2 linked regions of the Flammeovirga agarivorans genome follow. The main gene of each other region encodes a partner of the protein of the gene in region 2 in a complex. Links are inferred from orthologs where the notes say so. Each region holds a gene or a part of one and is shown on either strand. Other genes may lie near its edges. The genes, in order: HGP29_RS26510 and scpB.

Region 1 (13,067 bases), on a different replicon or contig from region 2:
TATTTATCAGAATCGCGATCAAACGCTCCTAATCCATATTTAATCTCTCCTTTTGCTGCATATTCTACTTCTCCCATATCGCCCCAATAGCGATGATTATCAACAGGGTTTAATGTGAATAAGTTGACATTTTCTCCTTTACCTGTGAATAATAATTGTTTCCTATCTGGCTCTTGACTGCTTGTTTCAGATCTAGATACACCCCAATTGAAGTTTAATCGATCATTTTCTAGAAAGGAATGGTCTCCAGTAAATTGGGCTACCCAAATTGTATTTTGGATATAAGTATTTCTTCGAACTAAAAGGTTGTTCTGGTCAAAGTCTCTATGATAGCCATAGTTCTCATCAACAGTATTAAATGATTCGTTGACTAAGATATTATTGATGTTGAACTTATGACGGTTATTGATTTTAAAAGTAAGGTTTGCTAATGCAGAAGTATTTGTAGAATAGATCCATTGATCTCTTTCATAATCTACAGTAGGGCTAGCTTGTGCATTATAAGCAGCTAGTTTTCCACTTCTATGTTCATACTTGTTATTATGAGCAAGTGATGCGACAAAACCAATTCCACCTTCGCTACCTATATTCCAGAATTTACCTCCAGAAGTATTGAAGTTGATAGCTATGGGGGCTTTTACAGTGGATGGACTCCATGAAGTTTCGTAAGTACCTACTTCATTTCCGATAGTTGGAGGTACTCCGCCTGGAGGCATTGGTCTCGCGTTTCCGTTAAACCCTAATCCTTCAAATTGCCCATCAGCATGTGTTTTAAAGTCTTGGAAAGTAGCTTGACTGTTATATGTACCCGATACTCCAAAAGTGAAAAATGGCTCATCAGGGTAATCCTTTAGAATAATATCTACATTGGCACCTGAAAAATCACCATATAACTCAGGAGAAGCAGTTTTAGAAACGCTTATATTCTTAACTAAATCAGAAGGGAAGATGGATAGGGGAATCATTTTAAGATCAGGATTTGTAGAAGGGATGGGTAGGCCATTCATAGTGGCATTATTGTATCTATCACCAAGGCCTCTAACGAATAATCCTTTTCCACTTACTTTTGAAACACCAGATATTTGAGTCATTGCTCCTTCAACATCTGAGATCCCTTTCACTGACATTTCTTCAGCACCGATAGATTGAATCATTACATCAGAATTCTTTCTCTCTACCATTAATGCTTCAGAGCTTTCTTTATTAGCTTTTCCAACAATTTCTACTGCATCTAATTCTTGTGCATCAATACCCAAAGAGAATTGAATTGTAGAGGTCTGTCCTTCCTTCACCAATACAGTTTGAGTGGTAGCTTTGTATCCGATAAAAGTGGCTAGAATTTCATGTTCACCTTGGTTAGCAGGAAATGAAAACTTACCAAAGATATCAGTAGATGCACCTGTGGTGGTGCCATTAATGATTACACTCGCACCAATTATTTCTTCTCCTGTTTCAGCATCATAGACGGTACCCGAGATCGTACCTTTTTGTGCCCAAGATGTTAGTCCAATTGAAGTAAGTAAAATTAAGAAAATTAGGTTCTTCATTTTTTCGATTGATATTTTTTACGTCTGCAAAAGTAGGCGAGGTATATCTCATCGAATTCTACAAAAAGTAAAGAAAATATTAAATGAAAAAATTGTGTATGATGTTAATGTTAAGGTGTTAAAAACTTGATATTGTGTATGTTGTTAATTTATAAAATACCTGTTAATAAAAAAGTCACTTGATGAATTAAATCAAGTGACTTTTATTTTTTAGATACCAAAGGCATCTTATTTTACATTCTCGAAGACAACAATTTGATGACTTAATGGTTGAGAAACGTTACCAACTTCATCTTTAAATCTTACATAAACGGTTCTTCTACCTCTACCTCCTAGGTTCCAACGAACTTCAGGAGAATAGTCGATCCATGTTGCTCCGTTAAAGTTAGAACTATTTGATAGCTGCATTTGAACGGTACCTTCAGATACGTGGGTTCTTACAGTCACTTCTTCACTTTCTGTTCCTGTAGCTCCATTATTAAACTCTAAGGTATAAAGAATAGGATGATCTGTATCTAAAGTAATAGAAGCAAAGATTGGTTTTGATTGTTCGCCTGCTCTGTTTCTTACTTTTACATATACCTTGGCAACACCATCTTGATTTCTAAGTTTCCACTTCTTAGATCTTCTGAAAGGTTCCCATGTAGATGGAGCAGCAAATGAATAATCATTAGAGATAATCATTTCAGTGGCATTGTCTGCATTAATCTTTAAATCTACGTTCAATAGATTTGTTAATGGATCTCCATTATTGATTGTAATATCTGTTGCCACAGGCTGTGTTCTATCTAATACAATGTGAGATACTGCTTGGAAAGATTCGTTTCCTGCATAATCATAATATTTCACATAGATATTTTTTTCACCATCTTCTTCAGGTAAAGTCCATTTTACTCTAGAACGATAGTGCGTCCAATACCCATCAGAGAAATCAGGATTATTTGAAATAACCATAAAATCAGCTCCCTTACATATAGGGTTGAGTAAAACCTCTCTTCTTGGATTCCTTGTATATGGATTATTGTTGTCAATAATTAATTGAGGTTGTTCTGGTGGATCTCGGTCCCAAATAATATTCTTCTTGATGATACGGGTAACATTATCGTGATCATCCTTGAATTGAACATAAATGGTCTTTTTACCTTCTTCTCCTTTTAATGGGTAGTTGTATTTTTCCTTATATGCGATCCAGTCTACACCTTCCCAAGTAGGATTATCGGCAACTCTCATATAATAAGCTGAATCAGCAATCATTTGCATATCTAAAGCGACATCTCTTATATATGTGTAGCTTTTAGGTACAGCGATATTTTCTGGTATTTCAGGTACATGAATATTTACAGCTAAATTTTGAGGTGCTGTTGCATCAAAATAAAGACGCTTACTTAATGGTTCTGAAATATTTCCTGCAAAATCTTTAAACCTGATGTATAAATTTCTATATCCTCTTGGTCCACCTTTTACACTCATACCATAATAGAAAGGTGTTTCGATGTATGGTTTCCATGAAGCAGTATAGAAAGAAGAATCTTCAGTTATTTGCATGGCTACAGCGTCTTGAGCTTTCACCTTTACAATGTAGTCTTTTGTATAGTAGATTCTAGACTCTGTTGGTAATACTGTTAACTCCATCGATGGATTTAATGGAGGAGTAATGTCCCAAATAATTTCATCACTTACTACTCTACTTTCAGTTTCCGTTTCTGTCTTGAATTGAGCATAGATCGTTTTGTTTCCATCCGGCTTTTTGAGGTTGAAGTCAATGTGTTTTTGGAAATCTACCCATTCTACATCTTCAAAACGAGAAGAGGTACTAATACGCATTTTTGTTGCATTCAGGCAGTATACAAATAGACTTACCTTACCATCTTCCCTTGTATTGTATTCACTATTTTCATCGATAGTGATTTGTGGAGAAAGCGGTCTTATTTCTTTGAAAATTGTTTTTTCAAATACCTCTGAGACGTTTCTTGCTCTATCTCTAAATTGGACATAGATTTTTCTATCACCGCCTTTATTACCAATATATTGTGTGAATGGGGCAGTAGAGTATTCTCTCCAGTGAGTATTATCAAATTCTTCATCAACACCAACTCTCATCATTAAAGCACCTTTAGCTCTTACTCTAATTCTTACTTGATTATCAGTTGTTGTTTTGATATCTCCTTGGATATAAATTTCACCATCTACTGGAGGATCTTTGTCGTACTCAATTTCTGTTTTGATTGGTAATGATTGATTTTTGGCTTTATCTCTATATGAAACCCAAATTTCTCTTTTACCTGTTTCTCCTCCTTCTAGTTCCCACATTTTTACAGGTGAAAAAGGTTCCCATTCTCCTGCAGAATCAAAATCTTTATCATTGGCAATACGCATCTCAACGGCATCTGTGGCTCTTAGTTGTAGAGCTACTTTAGTTGACTTTGTATATTCATCACCATTATTGACGGTAATTCTTGGGTTAATAGGAGGTTTAGTATCTACATATATTTGTGTATGTATTGTACCGGATTCATTACCTGCTTTATCTCTGAAGCGAACATAAACACCACGATAGCCCTCAAAAATATCATCTTCCATTTCCCACTCATCAATGAAGTCCATGTAGCGTCTCCATTTGTGTCCATAGAAGTTCATACTGTTACTAAGCTTCATGTATTCTGCTCCTTTTGCTCCCAATTCTAGACTCACAAGTCGGTTATGTTGGTTAACGTACTTGATGTTTTTCTCTTCATCAACAACCGCAAAGTCGGGTACAATATCTATATACTGAGGGGTTGGAGCTTTTGTGTCAAGTTTGATATGGTCGGTATAAACTTTTGTTTCATTTCCTGCATTGTCCTTGAACTTGACATATATTTTTTTGATTCCGTCTCCAGAAAGCAACATCCAAGAATGTACATGTTTTCTGTAGGGAATCCAGTCGTCGTTACTGAAAACACCTGTATTGCTTAAGTTCATCCAAGTAGCATTTTGACATTTTAGGTCAATTTCTACTCTTCTTTTTTTCGTATAGTTACCTCTAGAGAAGCTCACTCGCCCTCCAAATGGTGGTTTTGTATCTAATATGGTGTAAGCAACAAAAACATCAGTTACCTGTCCATTATGAAGTTGAAACTTTACGAAGACTTCTTTTTCACCGTCGTCTTTTAAAAGATTCCAGAAGTGAGTTCTTTGGTAATTTTTCCATTCACTATCATGAAAATCGAAGTGGTTACTGATTTTCATTTTATAGGCATCAGGAACATTAAGTATTAACTTCACTTCTCTCGTATTTACCAAATCACCGTTTTCAATAAACACCCCAAATTGGGCATTCGCTTGAAAAGCAAATAATAAAAATAAAGTGGAGAGTATATATCTTAATTTTTGTGTCATGATCTCTATTGAACATCTATTGTGATAATAGATACTATACAAATATTGGGCAAATAAAAAATAAGTGATGTATAAAGCCTTGAAAATGCTATACATCACTTATGAAAATGAGTTTATTATTCTCTATCAAAGGGATCTTATAATTTGAACCTTAAGAAACCACCAGCGATAGAAATTGTACTACTATCTTTATCTCTAGCAAAATACGAAAGAACATCATGTGTAGAAACTCCTGCTTCGTATCCTCCTTTACGAGAGTGATAGGTGATACCAAGAGGGAAGTTATATACTTCGTTATTACCTCCGTAGTTAAATCCAGTAGAAAAAGAAAAGGATTTGATAGGTCTGAAATCACCACCAATTGCATAGAATGGTCTTTCTAAACTACCTGGAGCATCGTTAAGAGGAAGGATGACATCTACACCTACATGTATTAGACGGAAGAATTCGTAACTAGAACCAAATCTTACCACTGTTGGTAATTCTATAGTCTCTGTTCTTTCTTCTACTTCCCAATTTAGAGGGGAATTGGTTCCTGCGAATTGGAAAGCACTCTGATCACTAATTAGGATATTATAGTTGTCAAAACCTTGACCATTAATTCTTCCTAGTTCCCCGTCGTTGATATCATAAATTTCACCTTTCCAAGTCATCTCTCCAAAGTTAGAGATAGATGCCCCAACTCTTAAATTTCTTTTGATTACAAACGTCAATCCGAAGTCGATACCATAACCATGACCAGCAGGCTTTGGTAGTAAAATTTTCTCCGTCATTGATCGATTATCACTATCAACATTTCTAAATTGAGAGATAGAATCTAAGGAAGCTGCAGAAAGAATATCTTGCTGATTGATCAATGATGAAGAGAAGATTGGTTGGTTCCACTCTCCATTACTTCCTACTTCAAAGTCCATGATGAGTAATCCCTGAATATATCGAGCACCAATACCGGCATAGATAGAAAGGTCGTAAGTTTCTAATATTTGTGCTCCCCAAGCTACGTTGTATTCTCTGGTCCAAGTTGACTTTGTCTTCGTACCACTTAATACTTCACTGTAGTTTTGAGCATTATCCAAATCCTCAAAAGTACCGCCTACTACTTGATTTCTCTGATCTTCTGTTAATTCTCCAACACCGGTATGTCTAGGGTTGTCAATGTAATCTCCATTTGCTAATTCCAATTTTGGGAAATAGCTACTGGTTGCTCCATAGAACATCAGCTCTGCGGCAAAGTCATTTGTTGTTACTCTAGTATGAATATTATCTCTGACACTGATGGCTAAGCCACCCCATTTTTTTGGAAGTTGCATACTAGCACCAAAAAGCATAACAGAAGCATCTATTGTAGTTGTTTTGTTTGAAAACTTTTGAACAGCTTCGTCTTTTTGGTCTAATGTAAACCTAGTGGATTTATAATTTGTAATTGCTCCCAAAAGTTCATCAGTATTGATGGCTTCTGAAGAGAAAATAACATTTGTTTCTAATAGTCCGAAAGTGAATTTTGGATCTCTGTAGTTCTTTTTAATCGCTAAGTTGGCAGGGTTGATTCCAATGCTTTGGTAATCAGTGACGAAAGTAGTACCCACACCACCTCTACCAGTGACAGAATACACACTACCTTCCATTTGAGCAAAAATGGGTGAACGTAAGCTTATTAGTATAACAAAAGTAAAAAGTAGATATATTTTTGAGAATTTCATATCAGCTTGAAGATAGTTTTGTGGTGCCTCTAAAATTTAAGTTTCAATGAAGACAGTTTATCAGATGTTAAGAAAAGTAAATATATAAAATACTCTACTGAAATTAATACCATTATTGGATTTATTTTAGGTATTGTGATAATCAGCTTAAAATTGAAGTTTTTTAAATAGTTATAATAAATTTCTTGAAGTCTTAAAAATGTAGTGTTTTTTGAGTAATATTCTATTAACTTTAATAAATGATGAAGTATCTTTTGCTACTGCTTCATTCCTCTCATTATTAAAATCACTAGAAAAATATGCGTTTGAAAAAAAGAATAGCTGTATTTGTGTCCTTAGGAATTATTCCTATTGTCCTATTTTCATTTTCGAGCAATAAGGTCAGTAATCACTATTTTGAGATTGCTAAAAACATGAAAATTTTTGCTCAATTATATCAAGAAGTGAATACATATTATGTAGATGATGTGAACCCTTCTGAGATGATGACAACTGGGATTGAAGCAATGTTAGCCACTCTTGATCCATATACAAATTATATCCCTGAAGATCGTATTGAAGATTACAGAACGATGACGACCGGTGAGTACGGTGGACTCGGTGTTGTAGTTGGTAATAGAGATGGTGATATTACTGTGATTTTACCAAATGAAGGATACCCAGCATATGAAGCAGGTCTACAAATTGGAGATATTATTCAAAAAGTAGGTGGCGAAGATATTGAAGGGAAAAATACAGACGAAATTAGTAAATACTTAAAAGGTCAGGCGGGATCAGAAGTAGTTTTAACTATTAAAAGATATGGTGTAGACCAACCGTTTGATGTTAAAGTAAAAAGAGAGAAAATTCAAATCAATAATGTTCCTTACTATGGTATGGTTACAGATAATATTGGTTTAATTCAACTGACTGATTTTACTCGAAATGCAAGTAAGGAAGTAGCAGACGCATTAGTAGAATTAAAAGATAGAGGAGCAAATAAAGTCATCATCGATTTGAGAGGAAATCCTGGTGGTTTATTGAACGAAGCTGTAAATATTGTCAACTTATTTGTTCCAAAGGGGTCGGATGTGGTTTACACAAAAGGTCGCATTGAAGACTGGAATAAAACCTATAAAGCATTAAATGCTCCATTGGATACTGATATTCCTATTGCAGTATTAATTAATGGTGGTTCTGCCTCTGCAGCCGAGATTGTATCAGGTTCTATCCAAGATTATGATAGAGGAGTTCTTCTTGGAAGTAAATCATTTGGTAAAGGATTGGTACAGGCAACAAGACCTTTGGATTATAATTCAAGATTAAAAGTAACGGTAGCTAAATACTATATTCCAAGTGGAAGATGTATACAAGCGATCGATTATAGCCATAGAAATGAAGATGGTGAGGCAATCGTAGTTGCAGATTCACTAAGAGAGAAATTTAAAACGGCTAATGGACGTATCGTTTTAGATGGTGGTGGAGTAGCACCAGATGTTGATGTAAAGCCATTTAATTTCGCTCAAATTTCAGTGAGCTTAATATTAAAAGGTTTGATCTTCGATTATGCAACGAAATTCCATTATGAGAATGAGTCAATTGCACCGGCAAGAGAATTTGAGTTGTCAGATGCTCAGTTTGAAAATTTTGTCACATGGTTAAAAGATAAAGATTATGGCTATCATACTAAAGTAGAAGCTACAATCGAAGAGCTTGAAGAAAGTGCAAAAGAGGATAAATATTATGATGATATTCAAGCTGAAATTGAAGACTTGAAAAAGAAGGTTTATCATAATAAAGAATCTGATGTCATAAAATTCAAAGATGAAATTAAGGATATCTTAGAAGCAGAAATTGCCAAAAGATACTATTTAGAAGCAGGAGAAACAGAATCTACTTTTACTGCAGACCTTGATATTATTGAGGCAGTAAATGTGTTAAACGATGAAGCGAGATATAATAAGATTTTGTCTGGTAATTAATCCAGGTGATATTTTCTATTTTTAGATATAAAAGGTTACCAATAGTGGTAGCCTTTTATTATTTTCGATTAAACGTAATTTATTCATCATCATGTTTGACCTCTCTGAAAGCAATATATTCGAACTGTTAGTAGATGTATTTACTTATCCTATGAATATAGGAGGAAAGGAATTTACACCATTATCTATTCTCGGTATCTTATTGGCATTTGTTGCTGTATTTGTTATATCGAGCAAGTTTAGGAATATGTTAGCCCGAAATATCTTACCTAAATATGGTTTAGATGAGTCGGTTAGTTATAACATAGGAACAATATTTAGGTATGCCTTTATAAGTATAGGCTGTATTGTCATTTTTCAATCATCAGGTATTAATCTCAATTCTTTATCTGTTTTGATTGGTGCACTGGGTGTGGGTATTGGATTTGGTTTACAGACAATTGCAGACAACTTCATATCAGGTATCATTATATTATTTGAACAACCCATAAAGGTGGGAGATATGATTGAAGTGGATAGTATTCGAGGAAAAGTAGTAGAGATCAATTCAAGGTCATCCACCATTCAAACTAATGATAATATTACGGTAATTGTTCCTAACTCTCAGTTTATATCAAATAATGTTATCAACTGGTCGCATAATGAACGTAGGGTTAGAATAGGTATTCCTATTGGTGTTTCATACAATGAGGATCCAAAAGAAGTAAAGAGGATTACACTGGATGTAGTGAAAAAGATAGATGGTATTCTTCAGACTCCAACACCTGATTTAATATTTACGGAATGGGGAGATAACTCTATCAATTTTATATTAAATGTTTGGACTGTGAAATACTATTCTCAACCAATGGTATTAAAGAGTAATATTTATTACGCATTGTTTGAGCGATTTAAAGAAGAAGGCATATCAATACCATTCCCTCAGAGAGATTTAAATATTGGGAGCGGATGGGAAAATTTACAGATTTCAAGACCAGAAGAAGTAAGGGAGAATTAATCTCCCTTTTTTTATTACTTACTCTTCAATTTTCCTAAAGGTAAATAATGCAAGAGGAGTTATTGCAGCTTCTTCATTGCCAAGAGAAATACTGCTTAAAGGATAAATTTTTTGTTGTGGTGTTGTTGGACTATTCGGAGCATCAAATGTTGTTCCTGAATCTGTTCCAGCATCATAGTGAGTTGGTATAATAGTCAAAGAATCTACCCATATATCGTTTTGATAAAGGTTTAGGTTTTCTACAGCTACATACCAATCAGGACTCGGAGCAATCATAGAGTAAAAAGTGACATACGGATTATTGTTTGTAACTTCCAAAGTAAATGAAATAGAAGAACTACCGCTTCCTAAACCACCTTCACTAATAAGTGTTTCAGCAGATTTTGTATCAATCAGTGCATTTATTTCTGATATTAATGGACTTTTACCTCCAGTTTCAGCCATTACCTTGAGACCTTCAGAAGCTAGGTCGTCTTCAGTGGGTAAATAGGCAGACCCGTTATGCGACATTCCTATTACACCCGAAAAATGTGAGTTTGAAGGGTGTGTATTTGGGTGTGATGCATCTGACCAAGTTCCTTGGAAAGTTACCTCATAACGTATCGTTTCTTCATCTGGGGTGATAATATCATCTACTTGATCAGTAGTATCTGAACATGAAAACATAAAACTAAGTAGCAATAATGAGATCGTTTTTTTCATAGTAGTAGCAGTTGTTTTATTACAAATGTAAGGAGATGATTCTTAATGAAGTGTGAAGTATCTCACAAAAGTGATCAGTGCCCGATTCTTTTTCAATGTATTGTATATCTCAAAACAAGAAAGGTATATGATAAATGGTATTATTGGTATAATGAAACGCCCGTCCCAATTTTCACTTGTGATACTAACTGTAAAACCTTGTAAGAGGATATAAGTGATACAAAATATATCTATGAACTTCAACCTATCTTTTTTCAAACACTTTCTGAAAGCAAAGTAATAAAGTGGATACAATAATAAGATGATAAGTAGATTATGTGGTAAAGAATAATATGGTTTGATATTACCAAAGAACAGTGCTCCTTTTATCAGCGTTATTTTTAGGAAATACCACCAATTATTAAGTACAAAGAGGAATAGCTGAATAATGATATCATCATCTTCTGAAGGAATGTAGGGGTTTATTGGAGGAGAAACTCCTAGTGAATTTCTAAAGTAAATGATTTCAGGAATCAAATACCCCTCAATCATAAAAGGACCATAATACTCTAAGGCTTGATGAAATAGTATACCTAATGTGAGACTTATAATTCCCATCAAAAATAAAGTGACCCTTTGGCTATAATTCCCATTTTTATATTTCTGATAGGCCCATCCTATAAATAGAGCTAATAAAAACAATAAACTTGTAGGTCGACAAAAAACAGTAATCAATAAAGTGATCAATAACAATTTATATTTTTTGGTCACTATAAAGTAAATGCAGAAAATAGTAAAGGATGTAAATATAGATTCTCCATATACAATAAAATTCCATTCATGTAGAGGGAGATAGAGACAATAAATAATACTCCCGATCAGAGCTGTTTTTTTATTTTCAGAAGTGTTAGCAATGATTGAATAGAATGCAAGGATAGATAATCCGTTAAACAGTAAATGAAAAAAAAGAACAGAAAACTTTCCACTAAATAAAGTTTGAGAAACTAATATAAAAAGTGAGTAACTAGAATATAGTAGTGTTCTGTTTAAAGGGAATTCTAATCGATGAAGTTCTTCTGCTAGAGTAAAATATAAATCAGAGTCAGCTCCTATTTTGGGGCCAATAATAAACCATAAAAGACCTTGGACAATTGACCAAAGTAATAAAAGTAGAAACTGATGAGCATACGATTTGCTAAACTTAAGCAGCATCATCTATTCGCTTAATGTCGAAGTTATTGAAACCTTCATGCACTTCGATAGTAATTTTATTCTGAGATAATAATTCAAGAACTGCTAAGAAGTTAAAAACGATAGCTACGTTATTAAAATCGGCTTCAACTAGTTCTATAAAACTAAATTTCGGACGATCTACTAAAGTTTTTAAGATACTACTCTGACGTTCCTCTTGAGAGTAAGGATATTTTATGACTTGATGCCTTGGTGCATTATCTTCTGCTTCTAAACGCTTCATAGCTCCTTGGTAGAAACGTAAAAGACTAAATAAATCTACATTCTGAAGTTCGGTTTCAACACCTATTTCTTCCTCAATTTTATTGATTTCTGAAGTTAGATTTCCTCTTTTTTCTCTATCTAACATCTCTGTTTCCCATTCCTCTAGAGTATTTAATACAGATTTGTATTTCATATACTCTAGTAAGTGTTTAACTAGTTCGTCTCTGGGGTCAATATCATTGCCTTCTTCATCTTTTTCAACACGAGGTAAAAGCATTTTCGCTTTTATTCTCATTAGTGTTGCTGCCACTACAATAAAATCACTGGCTAACTCAATATTAAGACGTTCCATGTCTTCCATGTACCCTAGAAAGTCATTGGTGATACTCGAAATAGGAATATCATGTATATCCAATTCATCTCTTTGGATAAAGAAAAGTAAAAGGTCGAAAGGACCTTCAAAAATAGGAATCTTAATTTCGAAGCTCATAGTATTTATTAAATATGGATTCTGATTGCTCCAGATTCATTCATTGTTAGGTGAATGACTTTTCCGAAATCAAACTGAAATCTAAAGATATTCTTTAGTGGCATCTCTAAAAAATTAGCTAAAAGAAGTCGCATTACTACACCATGCGTTACTATAGCAATATTATTTCCTTCTTTATATTCGATGCAGTCTAACCAAAATGATTGTATCCTGGATTTTACGTCCATCAGTGATTCACCATTGGGTGCAGGCTTGTGATCAAAAACTTTCGACCATTCACTAATTTCATTTTTCAATTCGGTAAACTGCTTCATTTCCCAGTCGCCATAATGAATTTCTTTTAGTCTTTCATCAGGAACATATAAGTCTGATCGAAGGTATTTAGCTAGTTGCTTACAACGAATAAGAGGACTATAATAAGTTGTATTTAAAGTTGCCTCTCCGATTTTATGTTGAACTTCTTTTGCTTCTTCTTGGAAAGAATCAATTAATTCAAGATCTGTTTGTCCGTATAAAGTTTTGCCAGCATCCACATTAGGAGTAGTATGTCTGACTAAATAAATATCCATGCTCATAACGAGATCATTAATTAATTACTGATTTTACATACCCTCCAGTAAAGCCTTCTTTAAACTGAGCCAGTTCATCTGGAGTTCCTTCAAATACGATATTACCACCATCTTTACCACCTTCAGGTCCAATATCGATCACCCAATCTGCTGTTTTAATCACTTCGACATTGTGTTCAATAATTACTGCCGAATGTCCTTTTTCAATAAGTGCATTGATAGCTTTCATTAATTTATCAATATCATGGAAGTGAAGACCGGTAGTAGGTTCATCAAATACAAAAAGAAC
Region 2 (17,201 bases):
TAAGGTTATTGGTTACATTATTCAATTGCTGACTGATAATCGAACTTACAGAACCCGTTACCATATCTTGAGTATTCGCTCCATCTCCTCCAGCATCATTTAGGAATGTCCCTAAGATTAGAAGTGAGAAAACTTGTTTATTAAGTTGTGACTCATCCTGATTTAAATATTCTATGGCAGATTCAATTTTGTCACCACCCTGACTTCCTTCAGGATATTCTAATTCAAATGAAAGTTCAGGTTTGATCACATCACCCCTCATATTCATATAAACAATAAAATTTCTTTTTGCCTTGTATTTATTGGACTCACTTGGCGAAATCTGATTGGCCACTAAAGGATAAGGTGAAGTACTCGTTTGATAGATCGCTGTCATATTCGCTTGAGGATTATACGGATCTCCAGTCCACAATACAGTACTTCCCTTTTTCAAAGAAAGCTTTTTATTCATTAATTGATAGAAAGTCATACTATAATCACCTTCTGTCACCTCATATTGACCTGACATTACTAGATCACCACCAGCATCCATTCTTAGGTGTAAAACTCCACCTCCTACTAACGTCAATGCATCACCGGCTCTAGGGTCAATCACTACTTTAAAGGATGATTTATCATCAATGTTTATGGTAGTTTTTAACTCATAATTATGTGTGCTTTTAGCAATAGTGATCGTATCGTCTTCCTGAACAAATTCAATGATATCATCACCAGTATCGATCTCTGCAATACCACCGTCCATATATACATAAGTCAAATCAGTACCCCTAGCTATACGAATCTCAGAGTCTATCATCAAGTGATCGATTGGGCCGTTTATTTTAGTAATATTTCCGACAATCAACTTTCCAAAATATTCTGGATTGTCTTTTGACGTTGAATTAATTACTGTGATATCATCAGCACTGAACTTCAGGTTAAAGTCCATGTCAGTGTAATCTGTTGTATAAATATTACCTGCTAGTAAAGCATATCTTCCATTTTCATCTTTAAAACCAAAATTCTCAAAATGCATCCCCTTATCATCAAAAATCATTTGACCGTCGGTACCTGCCAATTTCAGATTAAACATTTTGACCTTAAAAGTGGGTTCTTGCATTTTAATAGCTCCTTTGATATCCAAAGGTCCGACACCACCACCTTTTACCTTAAGACCTCCAGAAAATCCTCCGTTAAGATCCGATAAATATTCACTGCTTAAAGCTTCAAAAGGATGAATTAGTAAACTATCGATGGTTAGGGACAAATCCAATGGTGCAATCGTATCAGCAACATTAAATGAAGACTCTGAATGGATATTACCGATTGGGCCAACTATTCTGGCATTACTTTCATAGACATTAATGTCATCCGTATTCTTTGCATTGGAAGTTAATGTAGCGAGTATATGGTTTAAAATACCAAAGTCTTCAATTTTGAAATCTGCTGATAACTTTCCCCCTTGTGATATATCTCCAATCTCTATATCTGCATTAACTAATCCATTAACTAATGAGGTATCTGTTGTAACATTATAAGTGATATCATCTAATGAATAATCTATGACTTCAAACTTGTAGACAGTATCTTGTTCGTCAAATTGAGATGAGAAGAAATTAAACTTCTGTCCCTTTTGTTCTAATGTCAATTCATGGATATAGGGTAATCCACCATCTGATAGGATATAGTTATTAGTATTAACGTTCCACTTTTCATCATTGACAATCAATGGATCATCCAATTTAAACCTGTAGGTAGTAGAATCTAATGTTAAGTTTGCACTGGCTAACAACCATTTTTTAGTAAAATCTTCATTCTGACCAACAGTTTTAAAAGTAAGCACATTATCATGCGCCTCGCCTCCAAATTCCCAATTATGGACAGCATAGTCTTCATAACCTAACATTCTCAGTCTTTCGAAACCAAGCTTATAAGCCATTTTTTTACCGTCTGCATGAATCGATACAAAAGTGGAATCCACATCAATATCAGAATACGTCACCCTTGGTACTAGAATATCAAAATCAAAAATATTAGTGGCAGCATCAAAGTTGAAGTCAAATTGTGAGATTTGTAATGAGTCCAAATCTTCAATCGCTCCATTGGTCAACAACTCACTATCCGTCAATTTTAATGATCCATACATTTTACCTTTTGATGGCGGTAATTGACCAATCATTTCTCTTGAAGAAATATACTGGGAGAAATACCTTTCCAAGACAACCGCTAATGAATCTAATGGAATATCCGCTTGCATGTCTCCCTCTAAATGTGGAGCAGAAAGTGCACCTGCAATATGTGTACTGTCTAGTTCTGCATGCAGTTTTACGTAATCATATTTATATTTCTTTGTACCATCGAAATAGTACAAATCTTTAATATCGAGAGTGGTATTTAAATTAGTGATATCGAAACCTTTTGTTTCAGAGTCAATACTCATTCCTATTGTTGCAGTATCTTCTAGGAAGTTTAATTGATTAAAATCGATGTGCTCTATATCACCAATCACAGATGCATAAGGAATATCGGAGTTCATATCAACATTTCCATTCAGGTTAAACTTTGCACCTTTGGAGTTTGTTTTAGCATCCCATTTAACAGCCATCCTATCTACATCAAGATTTACTTTCAACCCACCGTAATCATAATTATTGTATTCAGCTTTTTTTAGGTCGAAAGTGGCTAAAGTCTTTAAATCTTTTTCAACATCAAAACCTTTACCAACAGCAGTAAGATAAGTACTTACTTTTCCTATTGTAGTGTCCTTTAATATTTTTCCTACATTAAGATTATAGGTATTTGTTTTTAATTGATATTCATCTTCATTGAAAAGACTAAAATCTAAATCAAAAGCACCAAAGTTTTCTAAACTTAAAGACATCTCACTACTTACATCCTTTAAGCCGCCTTTTACATGTAACTGACCTAAAATATGCTGGGGTATATTGAAGGCATTTAAAGTTTCTTGATCTACATTTAAATCCAACAGTGTCTTTGTAAAGAAATTTAAGGAATCAATACTCACTTCGTACCTCAGAGAATCTTCACTTAATAAATCTTGAAGATGTAATACTAAATCTGTTTCAATTCCTAAGTCAGAGTTAATCTTTGCATCGGATACTCTCATATCTTCAACAGTCCCTTTTACTTTTAACTTACCATCAATATTATAATCCAAATATGGAGCTACTGTTGAATCTTGTTTTAGGGAAGGATCAAAAATCAATGCATCCTTAAATGAAATATGTGATCTCTTTAAATTATTATCGATCTGAAGATCCTCAATATAGTCTCCTATTAAGTATAAATTACTAAATCGTAAATGAAGATCCGTCAATAAAAAACTGTTATTTATTTCTAGAAGTAATTCTGTTAAGTCTATTTTCTGAGGGCCAACAAATACATAAGATGAAAAGCTTCTAACAAAAACTCCACTTTTTTCTTTTCCTTCGAAGTGTTCAAGATCTATTGTAATTCCAGTGTCTTGTACTTTTATATCTTTTGATTTTAGCTGAAGCTTACTTAGTAAAATATGATTCGGATCAACTCCTTGTTCTAGCCTTTCATACAAATCATCATTAAACTCCAATGAGAGTTGATCTACTTGAACATCGTCTATATTAACATCCCAACCTAAATCCAAAGATGAAATTGGTTTTAATAAAGGAGTAATATTCGTTATATCTTCATGCTTAATAGTGGTATCCGAAACTAGATCATATCGAATAGACGTTTCGTCAAGTTTAAATAGGCCTACTGCTACCTTTTGATCAATCAAATTAAAATGGTGATCTTCTACTAGAAAGTGACCAATAGAAAGATGAGCAGATTCTTTGAGTGGCTTATCGTGATAAACTAATTTGGTATTCTCAATACTTAAAGATTTAAGTACTAAATCGAATGGTACTTCCTCAGCAATTTCTGTTGTATCAGTTTCTTCAACAATATTGCTTGTTGTTTGCCCAAAAACTTCGTAGGAAATATCTGATTTTTTTAAAGCAACTTCTCCAATTTTATATTCAGAAGTATTAAGGTTGATATTAGGGATAGAGGCTGTTAGTTCTCCAAGATTCAGTTTAGCTGTCATCATCTGTACACTATCAGAGTACAATAAATGAATATTTTTTAAGCTTATTTGATTTAAAATAATAGGTGGAATAACAGATGAAGTTGTATCCTCTTCAACCACTACAGTAGAATCATCGCTAGAAAAAGAATCTAGGATGTAATCAAAATTAAATTTACCGTTTTTATAAACGTATATATTTGTTTCAAGACCATTGACCTCAAAATCGTCGATAACGACCCTATCCATAGATGCAGTTTCTAAATCTACATCTAGTAAAATTTCGTCTAATTTCACAAAGTCATTACCATTGGGGTGTTTTAATAAAATTCCATCAATGACTAATGACTTTGGGAAATTTAAAGCGATATAATCAATAGATACCTTGCTATTTGTCTTTGTAGATAAAAATTCTGTGGCTTTGGTAACCACAATATTCTGAACATAAGGAACTCTAAGAATTCCATACACAAAACAGATAAGTAAGACGAATAGAATAAGGATACCTAAAAAAAGTCTTTTGACAGATCCTTTCATTCTCGAAATTAGAGTTAAATATTCGTATGACAGTTTAGGTTATACTAAGAAGTAAATTTAACTATTTTTTATGGTATTACGAGAAGAGAAGAACTTAATTTTTCAGCATTTGTAATTAATACCTTGAGAAACGGGCGTCTAAGATTTTTGACATTTTATCAAAGTCTTCCCAGTTTTCTGAAACATGGAAAATTGTATCTTTATCATTTGCCAGATTTTCTTTATAATCCTTGATGTAATCTCCTGAACTATAGTAATCTGTTAAGAATCGATGAAGCTTAATATCAAAAAGCTCTTTTTCTATAATGCCATCTAAAGTTTCAGCTAAAATTGTTGGTGTAATCTCTTTTCTTTTAAAATAAATGATTTGTGCACCAAACTCATCTTCAAATTCTTCAGAATAAAGATCATTTAAAATCACCCAACCAAAGAAATAACCGATATGAATGTAAGCGTGGTCTAATGAAATATCTTCTGGAAATTCAGGTCCGAAGTAATTTCTAACATTATCAATGATATTATTATCCTGTTCTTGATGTGTAGTCATAACTAGTTTTATCGATGTAAAGTGATTAGATTTGTAATACTTTTTTTCTGATTCAAATGCCTAATAAGTGAATAAGAATGTATACATTTCACTAAATTACACAGATTAGTCATTGTATGGTAATAAATCATACTCATTTTTTAATTCTCTAAGTAATTATGCTTAAAAGTTTCCAAACTCTTTCAATATTACTTCTATATATATCTGTTTTTTTCTCCATAACCGAAACTAAAGCTCAAGAAGCAGTTTTACGGGGTGTTGTAATGGATTCTATCGGAAACCCTGTGGAATCTGCTATGGTTCAAGCAGGAGTTAATCAGAATAATTTTTATCTAACAAATGCGGAAGGTGCTTATATTATCACTATCCCGACAGATACATTGGTTACTGTATTTTTCAATCATCCGTCCTTCTCTCCTAGAGCTTTTGAGGTACAATTATACAAAGACGAGATAAAAAATCTTGACGTCAAATTATTTAAACAGATTTACCAACTTAAAGAAGTTAAAGTTGTCGATAATAAAGAAACCGAAGTGAGACAACAAGCGGGTTCTGTGTTCGTCAAAGGTGAAGATTTAAGAGAAATACCTGTTGGTTATGGCGAATTCACCCAACAACTAGTAGCTAGTGGTGCTTTAGGTATAGCCTCTAATAATGAATTATCTTCTGACTATTCTGTTCGTGGAGGCAGCTTTGATGAAAACCTTATTTACGTAAATAATATTGAAATTTACCGCCCTTTTATTGCGAGATCTGGACAACAAGAAGGTCTAAGTTTTGTGAATAGTAACATGGTTGATAATATTGATTTTTCTTCAGGAGGTTGGGAAGCACAATATGGTGATAAATTATCGTCATCCTTAAATATTGAATACAAAAAACCACTTAGTTTTGAAGGTACTTTAGAAGCATCTTTACTCAATGGTTCTCTTACCTTAGGAGGTGCATCAAAAAACAAAAAACACACGGCAATAATAGGTGCTCGATATAAATCAACTGAATATTTACTGAACACTTTACAAACTGATGGTGAATACAGACCAAAGTTTGGTGACGTCCAATCTTACTTAAGTTTTGACTTATCCGGAAAAGGGAAAAAAGGAAAAACGTATTTAGATGCAATAATGTCTTATGCCGCGAATAGGTATAGTGTTTTCCCTTCTACCCGTAGTACAAATTTTCAGACAGGTGAAGGTATCAGTAATTTAACTATCGCCTTTGAAGGAAAAGAACAATTAGATTACGACACCTTTCAGGGAGGATTAAAATTAATCCATAATTTCAATGATAAATTCACTTCCAATCTAATCACATCGGCAATGGTGACTCAGGAACGAGAAAGAAGTAATTTAGAAAGTGCATATAGAATATGTGATGTGGATGATATTGGAAATGGTGTGAATGACTGTGCTACCGAACAAGGTATTGGAGGTGAATATCAATACTCACGAAATACACTAAAAGCCAATGTCTACACAGTAGAAAACAGAAATTCATGGCTTCTGAATGATCTATTTGATGTTGAATTCGGAGTACAAGCTAAGTTTGAAGAAATAAACGATAACCTTTCAGAGTATCAGTTCCAAGATTCTGCCGATTATGTTATCAGTATTGATGATCAATTAAAGACTGAAAACAACTTGGAATCGCAACGCTATTCTGCTTACGCCCAAAGTAGTTATTACTCTAATAACAATCAACATAAGATGACTTTAGGAGTAAGAGGAACATATTGGAGTGTAAATAATGAAGTTAATGTTTCTCCAAGATTCCAATATTCTTTTAAGCCAGAATGGGAAAAAGATGTTGTATTCAATTTCGCTTCTGGAGTGTATTATCAACCTCCTTTCTACCGAGAAATGAGAAGACCTGATGGTACTCTGAATGAAGACTTAAGGGCTCAAGGCTCACTACATATCATAGGTGGGATCAACTACAACTTTGAACAATGGGGTCGTCCATTCAAATTGATATCAGAAGTTTATTATAAGCATTTATGGAATGTTGTCCCTTACAATATTGACAACATTAGAATTAGGTATTCAGGAGAAAATGAAGGCGTTGCTTATGCTACAGGTATTGATACTCGATTAAGTGGTGAATTTATTCCCGGTACTCAATCATGGATTTCATTGAGCGTTATGAGTACTAAAGAAAAAATTGACAATGATCCAAGAGGCTATATTAGAAGACCTACAGATCAACGAGTTACTTTAGCAATGTTCTTCCAAGATCATTTACCAAATAATCCTACCATGAGAATGAATTTAAGATTTATGTATGGTTCTGGATTACCTTTTGGACCTCCAGACAATCCTGAATTAAGAAATGCATTCAGTGGAGGAAATGATTATATGCGATTAGACCTTGGATTAAATAAATTAATCGCACTGAATAAAAAATCCGACAACCCTAATGAGGAATTCATGAAAAATCTTTCAATTGGTGTCGAAATATTAAATGTTTTGGGCAACAATAACGTTATTTCTTATACATGGGTAAAAACATATGATGGTACACAGTACGCAGTACCAAATACTCTATCCCAGCGTTTTTTCAATGTAAAAATGATTTTGCACCTTTAAAAAAACGTGTATCTTTAAGTTGTCAAAAAAATAGAGAGCTATGCAGGAGAGTGATTTAGTAAGACCTAAAGTAGGACGTTTTTGCAGAACAGAAATCGCCTTTTTAGGAACTTCACCAGGGAAAGTAAAAGAATTAGTATTCAGATTAATTGAAAACTTATCAACTAACTGGAATATAGGATATATTGATTGTGACCACCAAAGTTCGGAAATGGAAAAAGAGTTGGGATTTGATTCTTCAAAGGCCCTATCTCACAAAGCTCGAGTGGAAATAATTGATAAAATCACTTTTTCTAGAGTTGACTTTAGAAAAGCACTTAGTGTTTCTGATAGACATGTTGTATTGAATGATGTTGACGCTGCTTTTATTAATGGAAACCATTTCAAAGCATCTCGACAAGTTCTTATTATTGATAAGGAAAAAACACCTACCCTTCACAGAAAGATTAAAAGACTTAGTAACATACTTTGCATTATTCTTACAGAAGGAACAACAAAAGAAGACATTCCAAGCATTTTATACGATCGTATAAATAATTTAGAACACAAGCCTATCTTTAGTATTGATAAACTTCATTCAATATCTCAATTTATTGAACTTAGTTTTAAAGAAGATACTGGAAATATTAATGGGCTTATTCTAGCGGGTGGTAAATCCAAAAGAATGGGTGGTAAAGACAAAGCAAAAATTAATTATCACGGTACAGAGCAACGTTTCCACATGAAGGAAATTCTCTCTAAGTACACTGTGAATGCATTTATGTCTTGTAGACCTCAACAGTTAGATGATTTTCAAGATCAACTAAATCTTTTACCTGATACATTTACTGATTTAGGTCCTTTTGGTGCGTTATTAACTGCATTTAGACATAATCCTAATTCAGCTTGGATGACTGTAGCAATTGATCTTCCTTTTGTAGACGATCAAACGATCATGCATTTGATTTCTAAAAGGGATCCATCAAAGTTAGCTACACTTTATAAAGCTAAAGATACTGGCGCTCCCCAACCATTATTGGGAATTTGGGAACCAAGAGCATATTTAAAACTTCTTCAAGCATTAGCTTTTGGGAAAAATTCACTTCGTGATATTCTAGAAGATGCTAATATTAAGCTTATTGAACCACTATCAGATCATATGCTTAGTGAAGTTGATACCATGGATGAACTAGATATTGCAATAAAACAACTAAGTCAGCAAAATTCCATTTAGATATTTGCTCAGAATGTTTAGTTTTGTAATTGAAAAATTAACAGAAAAGTCTTGAACAAAGTAAGATTAGAAATATTAGGGCTTTCAGCAAGCCATACATCGCATGGTTCTTTTGCTTTAGTACTTGGAGAAAAGCATGGAAACAGACGTTTGCCTATTATTATTGGTATGTTTGAAGCACAAGCTATTGCATTAGAAATTGAGAAAATTTCTTCAAACAGACCCATGACCCACGACTTATTTAAAAGCTTTGCATTAAAACTGGGAGCTTCGATTAATCACATTCAAATTTCCAACTTAAAGGAAGGAGTCTTTTATGCTGATATACATATCATTACAGCAGAAGGTGAAGAAGTGATATTAGATGCTAGACCTTCTGATGCTGTAGCTATTGGTATTCGATTTAATGCTCCTATTTATGCATATGAGAATATTATGGGTGAGGCAGGTATTCAGGTAGAAGAACTTGAACAGGATGAAGTAGAACATGCTGATGACCTGGAAGAAGATGATGAACTTGAGATTGAAGACTTTGAGGGGTTAGATGAAGACGAGGAAGAAGAAGTCGTTGCTCAAGACCAAGAAGATGAAACAGAATATCAAAATCTAAGTATTGATCAGCTCAACGCATTGTTGCAAAAAGCTATTGATAACGAAGATTATATGAAAGCAGCCTCGATTAGGGATGAAATTACTAAAAGAGGATAAATAAAAAGGCTTATAGTTTTAATCCAACTATAAGCCTTTTTTTATTGAGTAACTTCACTTTCTGTTACTTGTTCAGTTGTAGTATTTTGATCATCAGTTAATGATGGATCTAAGTCTTCTTCTTTAAATTCTTTTGGTGATGGTAAATCTTTCAGAGTATTAATCCCAAAATATTCAAGAAACCTATCCGTAGTTCCATAAAGCATTGGTCGACCGATGGCATCAGACTTCCCTTTCATCTTTATTAATTCTCTGGATAAAAGTTTCTTCATTGCATAATCACAACCTACTCCTCTAATCTTTTCAATCTCCCCTTTTGTGATTGGCTGACGGTAAGCAATAATAGACAAAGTTTCCAAAGCAGATTTTGATAGTCTTTTCTTTGACCTATTTTTTAACAAGGCATTGACTATCTTACTGTATTTCTGTTTAGTCATAAAACAATAACCATCTCCACTTTGAACTAATTCGTACGAGTGGTTTTTATGACTGTACTTTCTTTTTAATGTATCAATTGCTTTTAATACATCTTCTTTGGATACGATCTCTTCTTCAACTCCTTCTTCTTTTATATCATCAAAAACCTGTATCATTTCATTAATACTAATTGGTTCGTCGGAGATGAAGATCATTGCTTCTATTGCACTTTGAATATTTGTTTGGTCCATCATAAAAAAATTTGACACTCGATATTACCTACCAAGTGCCATAAAAATACTTTTAAAAGAAGTAAAATTAATTTCTTTTCAATTTCGCTTCAATGGAATGTTGTGTATGTGGTACGGCTCTTAATCTATCTTTAGAAATAAGTTTTCCAGTATCTACACAAACCCCGTAAGTGCCATTTTTAATTCTGACTAACGCTTTTTCTAACTGCTGCTTGTATTTCATAGCTCGGGCAGCATAGTGGTTTAACTGTTCTTTCTCAAAAGCATCAGCACCATCTTCTAACGTTTTCCCTCCAGTGTGATTAGAGTCCTGACCACTTGATTCTTTTTTTATTGATTGCTTCAAGTGCTCGAGTTCTCTGTCTGTTTTATCTAGCTTTTGGCGTAATAGGTCTTCAAACTCTACTAACTCCTCAGCTGAATATCGTACTTGTTCAACTGCCATAATTCTAATGCGGTTAAGGTTAGTGATGATACAAAGTTAATAAAATTGAAATAGAAAAAATCATACCAAGCAAAGAAAGAACTAAAAATAAACTCAACAAACTGTTTTTAAGGGATAAAATTGTATAAATTGAATATTATTATTCCTTAATATTTCTATCTAAATGGCAGACGATATAAAAAAAATCATACAAGATAATTTATGGCCAGATATAAAAAAAACGGCTTCGAATGATAAATTTAAATATTACACTCAACATTTAACCCAAAATCAAATACATCAATTTGACTTTGAAGTTAAAAAATTCATAAGTACATACGATATAACAAGGAAGGGAATAATTGCATTTAATATATTTCACTTGTACATGGATTGGCCCTTCTCTACTCTGCTCATTGGAGGATCTTTATATATGTTATATCATCAATCACAAAGACTTAAGAACCTGCCTGATCTAATTTTCTCCAAAATTGGAGGAGTATTGCCTTATAAAAAGAATAATACTTACGAAAAGAATGATGATAATTATACCTATGACCCATCAAGAATTAATATTAATGATATTCAGATAGGTTTTCTTGTTGATTACAACCTCAATACTTACCACGCAGTAGATCACATACAGTACGTTCTTAATAAATCGCATAACGAAGAAAGAATACAATTAAATTCCGGTATTGATGAATTATATCTATTCAAGATTAAGAATACATCCAATCACTCTGTAAAAATTGGACAAAAGATAAATATCTATGCAATTTCTGACAGTCTAGATACTGACATCTTCTTAAACCAAAAACCTAAATCTATTCTGAGGTATAAAGAAAAATCCTATTTCAGAGATAAAGAAACCAGAGGAAGCATCTACTCTTTTAGAACAAATAAAACAGTATCGAAATTTGTGAAATGGGATTATTGGGATGAAGAAAGAACACACTTCTTAAGCATCATACAAAAGGATGTGAAAAACTTCAGTGCTTTTTATGGAAAGATAGTTTCAGATTCCGCTTTCTCTGAAATCTTGCCCAAGAAATAATTTTGGTATTTATATTTAAAACCAAAACAAAGGTCAATACTACTTTGAAGGGCTGATATTTGGGCTCGAAATTATAGTGTAGAACTAATTATTTTAATATCTTAAAATGATGGAGTATTTGATAAACAATCATACGCTATCAATCCAGTGTTTATTGAGATTAAAAAGAAGGTGAGATTCTTTGTTTTACTAAAAATGAATGTTAAAAAAAGTTAGCTATCATTAAGTAGCTTCTACCCCCAAAAAAATATATTATTTTTGGGTTACTGTTGTTGAAATTAAACTATTTCATCAACTTTAGGAAAGAAAAAAATTATATAAAAAATATATGGTACTAAAGGCAGATAATTTAATCAAGCAGTACGGTAAACGTACAGTTGTAAATGATGTTTCTATTCAAGTTGAGCAAGGAGAAATTGTTGGTTTATTAGGACCGAACGGAGCAGGTAAAACTACTTGTTTCTATATGATCGTTGGTCTGATTAAGCCTAATAATGGAGAAATTCATCTTGATAGTGAAAATATCACAAGCCTTCCTATGTTTAAAAGAGCAAAAAAAGGTGTTGGATATTTAGCTCAGGAGCCTTCAGTATTTAGAGGATTAACAGTTGAAGAAAATATCATGCTTCCTTTAGAAATGGAAAAAATTTCTAAAGATGAGAAAAAGAAGCGTGTGGATGGATTATTAGAAGAATTCTCATTAACTCATGTTCGTGACAACCTTGGTATGTCACTATCAGGTGGTGAAAGAAGAAGAACTGAGATTGCAAGAACACTTGCTACTAACCCTAGTTTTGTACTATTAGATGAACCTTTCGCAGGTGTTGACCCTATTGCCGTTGAAGAAATCCAACGAATAGTATATAATTTAAAAAAGAAAAATATTGGTATTCTAATCACTGACCACAACGTAACAGAAACACTATCAATTACTGATAGAGTTTATATCTTACAAAGTGGAGTTGTATTCAGAGACGGTACACCAGAGCAATTGATCAATGATCCCGAAGTACGTAAAGCCTACTTTGGTGAATACGCTGAGTATAAAAAGAAAGATTTCTCTGAGTAAGAAATATAGATTAGAAAGGATGCTCAGAGATGAGTATCCTTTTTTTTATCTAGAAATTTTACTTTTCATGACCCAAACTGAATTCCAATTTTTTTAATAATCCTTTTATTGGTTTAGTGGTATGGAATTACTATCATCTGCCTTTAGTTGGTTCTCTAAGAGACGAATGCATCAAATTGAGTATTTCATGTCTCATCCAATTGAAGTGCAAGAAAATTTATTTAAAGATTTAGTATCCAGTGCAAAGAACACTGAGTATGGAAAAAGATATAATTTCTCATCCGTAAATAATATTTCTACTTTCAACAATTACGTTCCAGTTTCAACTTATGAAGATCTTTCCGATGATATCGAAAGAATGATGAAAGGTGAACAGAACATCCTTTGGCCAACGAAAATTAATCAATTTTCTAAATCCTCAGGTACTACAAATGCTAGAAGTAAGTTTATTCCTGTTTCGAAAGAAGCATTAGAAGATTGCCATTACAAAGCTGGTAAGGATCTTATGACACTTTACATCAACAATTACCCAAACACTAAAATGATGTTCGGTAAGAGTTTAGGTATTGGTGGATCCTATCAGAAAAGTAATTACAATGAAAATACTATCAGTGGTGATGTATCGGCAATTATCATGAAGAACCTTCCCTTTTGGGCGGAGTTCATGAGAGCACCAGAAATTGAAGTTGCTTTGATGGATGAGTGGGAAAGTAAGATTGAAAAAATTGCAGAAACTACTATTGATAAGAACATCACAAGTATAGCCGGTGTACCCACTTGGACCTTAGTTCTTATTGAAAGAATTTTAGAGAAAACAGGTAAGAAAACTCTTCATGAGGTATGGCCTAATCTTGAAGTTTTCTTTCATGGTGCTGTTGCATTTGGCCCATATCGTAAGACATTTAAAAATCTCATTGGTAATCCAGAAATGAATTTCATGGACGTCTATAACGCTTCTGAAGGTTTCTTTGGAATTCAAGACACTACCAATGATGACGAAATGCTTTTACTATTGGATTATGGTGTTTTTTATGAGTTTATCCCAATGGATGAGTTCGGCAAAGAACAACCCAAAGTAGTTCAATTAGCAGATGTAGAAATTGGTAAAAACTATGCGATCGTCATCTCTACCAATGCAGGACTTTGGAGATATTTAATTGGAGATACAGTACGTTTTACTTCTAAGTTCCCTTACAGAATCAAAATCTCAGGTAGGACAAAACACTTTATCAATGCATTTGGAGAAGAAGTAGTTATTGAAAATGCAGAGGAAGCAATAAAGGCTGCTTGTCTTCAGACAGGTGCTGAAGTTCGGAATTTTACTGCAGCTCCCGTTTATTTGGAAAGTGGAAAAAAAGGCGGTCATGAATGGGCAATAGAATTTAAAATTCAACCGAATGATTCATCCGTTTTCATTCAAGTTCTTGATGATACTTTACGAAGTGTCAACTCAGATTATGATGCCAAACGTTATAAAGATATTGCACTAGTGGCTCCAAAAGTCCACTTTTTAGAGCAAAAATCTTTTTATAACTGGATGAAAGGAAGAGGAAAGTTGGGCGGTCAGAATAAAGTTCCTAGATTGGCAAATCATCGGGAGTATATTGATTCATTATTATCTTCCTTGAAATAATATAACAGACTAAACATGGCAAATACTGCAATTTTATTAATGCACTGCCCTGACCAAAAGGGCATCATTTCATATACAACACAATTTATCCATGAAAATCAGGGTAATATTGTTTATTTAGATCAGTACGTAGATAGAGAAGAAAATAGATTTTATATGAGAATTGAATTCGACTTGGATTCATTTCTAATTCCTAAAGAAAAAATTAAAGACTACTTTTCAACTCTATTGGCTCAAAAATATAATATGACCTTCAAGTTGTATTTTAGTGATCAAAAACCTAGAATGGCTCTTTTTGTGACTAAAATGTCTCACTGTTTATATGATATTTTATCAAGAGCTGATTCTGGAGAATTACAAGTTGATATCCCATTAATTGTCAGTAATCATGAAACTTTAAAAAAGGTAGCTGATAAATTTAATATCCCGTTTTACCACTTTGAAATGAACAAAGCAAACAAAGCGGAACAAGAGGAAAAGCAAATCCAATTAATGGGAGAATTAAATATAGATTTCATAGTATTAGCAAGATACATGCAAATTTTATCTTCAGACTTTATTGAGCATTTCCCCGACAGAATTATCAATATACACCATTCTTTCTTACCTGCATTTGTTGGAGCTAAACCATACCATGCCGCGCATGAAAGAGGTGTTAAGATCATAGGTGCTACTTCACATTATGTAACTTCAGACCTAGATGCAGGTCCAATTATTGAGCAAGACGTTGCTAAAGTTAGTCATAAAGACACTGTCAAAGAATTGATCAGGAAAGGTAAAGACTTAGAAAAGATTGTATTATCCAGAGCATTATACAAACATGTCAATCGTAAACTACTGACATATAAAAATAAGACAATCATTTTTGATTAATAAAAAAGGGAGTAGAATTTATAAGTTCTACTCCCTTTTTATGTTATATCTATTATAAAATTATAGTGAGATATCCATAATTTCAAATTTCATGATTCCTCTTGGTGTTTGAACTTCTGCGATATCCCCTAATTTTTTACCCATTAAACCTTGAGCGATAGGTGAATCTACAGAGATTTTGTTTTGTCTGACATTAGCCTCTTTTGCAGAAACCAAAGTGTAAGTCATAGTTGTCCCGTTTGGAGCCTTGATTGTAACCTTTGATAAAATACCTACTTTTGAAGTATCAAGCTTTGACTCATCAATAACTCTAGCATTTGCTACTAAATTAGTTAACTCAGCAATTTTGGCTTCTAAGTGACCTTGGGCATCTTTAGCTGCATCATATTCTGCGTTCTCACTTAAATCACCTTTATCTGTAGCTTCTGCAATTTGTCTTGCAATATCTGATCTTCCTTTAGTCTTTAATTCATTTAGTTCATCAGTCAATTTTTTTAGGCCTTCACTAGTATAAAATGTTGTCTTAGACATATTTATTAATTCTTTTATAAAATGAAAAACGATCCAATGCTTAAATTAGACCGTTGTCGTTGTCGATTCGAACTACAAATATAATTCGATCTTCTTAATATATGAAATATTTTAATTTTCTTCTAAGTTTTTAGGAGTTTTACCAGCCACAAAAACAGCACCTATCAATACCACCAACAACAAGATAGCTGTTAATTCAAATCCGAAAATATACTTGGTCATAAACTCAACACCCAGAGCTTCTACTACTGACCTATCAGGGATAGTATAATCTTGATCAATGTTCTCTTGAAGAATTGCATAGGTTAAAGTACCAAAAGAGATTAACCCTAAAAACAATCCAGGCATGATCCTTTTCGAACCAATTGAAACACTATTGTCTTTTGTGTTTTTTGTATACATCACTCCAAAAAGTAAGAGCACCAATACACCACCTATGTAGATCATTACTTGAGTAATAGCAAGGAAATCTGAAGCTGATAGGACAAATAATCCGGCTACACTTAACAATGATAACAATAGAAATGCTGCATTATGAATCACATTTTTTGAGATAAAAAGTGCTACACTTGTGATAAAAATGACAGCAATAAATAAGTAGAATAAAATTAACTCCATTATTTTTTAATTACTCTTGGTTTAAATTTCGGCTTAGCTGCTTTTTTTGCAGTTGTAGGTTCAGCCTTAGGCTCTTCAACAACTTTTTTTGCTGCTTCCATTTTAGCAGCTTTCTTTCTTTCTTGTTCTTTATTGAAAAGCTCTTTTTTCTCTGTCACTTCTTCCTCAGACATATTTGCGAAACCATAAGTAAGGCTTCTCATGTCTAATTCACTAAAATCATATGATTTAGTCATGGTTAGACATTCTGTAGGACAAACGTAAGTACATAATCCGCAAAACATACATTTTGCCATATCTATATCAAACTTAGCAGCATAGATACGTCTTGGAGTACCATCAGATGTTTCTCCTATAACATCAGTACTTAGTATTGGATCGATTTCGATACAATCAACAGGGCAAATTTTTGCACATTTATCACATACAATACAATCATCAATTTCAAGATCCAGTTTATATCTTCCATTGTCTGGTACAGGAAGAACTTCTTCAGGATATTTTAAAGTAACGATAGAGTTTTCGTGATTAAAATATTTATCATCAGAAGCCGTAGTATCATCTCTTCTCTGATTTTTTAATGAATCTTTTAGGTGATCCATTGATAGCTTTAATCCATGAAGTGATGTTTTGACTGCTTCAGATATATTTCCAAAGTATGTACTATTTGCTCCTTTTTTTTGGTCCATTCGC

The links.
Region 1: scpB (region 2) and HGP29_RS26510 share a complex: the UniProt entries of both Bacillus subtilis proteins name them as parts of the cohesin-like complex. The link is inferred for Flammeovirga agarivorans from one-to-one orthologs.

What each region holds. Positions count from the first base shown.
Region 1 is NZ_JABAIL010000015.1:36,341-49,407, forward strand. The notes cover bases 10,338-13,067. They hold HGP29_RS26510 (segregation and condensation protein A), read right to left. Parts: upstream 12,210-13,067; coding sequence 11,466-12,209; downstream 10,338-11,465. Other genes in these bases: HGP29_RS26505 (hypothetical protein), read right to left, coding at 10,338-11,479; cobC (alpha-ribazole phosphatase family protein), read right to left, coding at 12,218-12,778; uvrA (excinuclease ABC subunit UvrA), read right to left, coding at 12,795-13,067. Also shown: HGP29_RS26475 (TonB-dependent receptor), read right to left, coding at 1-1,547; HGP29_RS26480 (hypothetical protein), read right to left, coding at 1,776-4,925; HGP29_RS26485 (DUF5723 family protein), read right to left, coding at 5,063-6,625; HGP29_RS26490 (S41 family peptidase), read left to right, coding at 6,925-8,586; HGP29_RS26495 (mechanosensitive ion channel family protein), read left to right, coding at 8,678-9,583; HGP29_RS26500 (spondin domain-containing protein), read right to left, coding at 9,602-10,285; more of HGP29_RS26505, read right to left, coding at 10,328-10,337. UniProt on the Bacillus subtilis protein: Participates in chromosomal partition during cell division. May act via the formation of a condensin-like complex containing Smc and ScpB that pull DNA away from mid-cell into both cell halves.
Region 2 is NZ_JABAIL010000004.1:385,324-402,524, reverse strand. What follows is about bases 8,492-11,344. They hold scpB (SMC-Scp complex subunit ScpB), read right to left. Parts: upstream 10,307-11,344; coding sequence 9,677-10,306; downstream 8,492-9,676. Other genes in these bases: HGP29_RS14495 (DUF4178 domain-containing protein), read left to right, coding at 11,116-11,344; HGP29_RS14500 (TraR/DksA family transcriptional regulator), read right to left, coding at 10,371-10,748; HGP29_RS14510 (bifunctional nuclease family protein), read left to right, coding at 8,979-9,635; HGP29_RS14515 (NTP transferase domain-containing protein), read left to right, coding at 8,492-8,927. Outside these bases: HGP29_RS14530 (translocation/assembly module TamB domain-containing protein), read right to left, coding at 1-4,582; HGP29_RS14525 (DUF7832 domain-containing protein), read right to left, coding at 4,698-5,129; HGP29_RS14520 (TonB-dependent receptor plug domain-containing protein), read left to right, coding at 5,393-7,714; more of HGP29_RS14515, read left to right, coding at 7,755-8,491; more of HGP29_RS14495, read left to right, coding at 11,345-11,784; lptB (LPS export ABC transporter ATP-binding protein), read left to right, coding at 12,113-12,853; HGP29_RS14485 (GH3 auxin-responsive promoter family protein), read left to right, coding at 12,975-14,486; purU (formyltetrahydrofolate deformylase), read left to right, coding at 14,502-15,359; transcription elongation factor GreA, read right to left, coding at 15,420-15,890; HGP29_RS14470 (NADH-quinone oxidoreductase subunit J family protein), read right to left, coding at 16,002-16,508; HGP29_RS14465 (4Fe-4S dicluster domain-containing protein), read right to left, coding at 16,508-17,197. UniProt on the Bacillus subtilis protein: Participates in chromosomal partition during cell division. May act via the formation of a condensin-like complex containing Smc and ScpA that pull DNA away from mid-cell into both cell halves.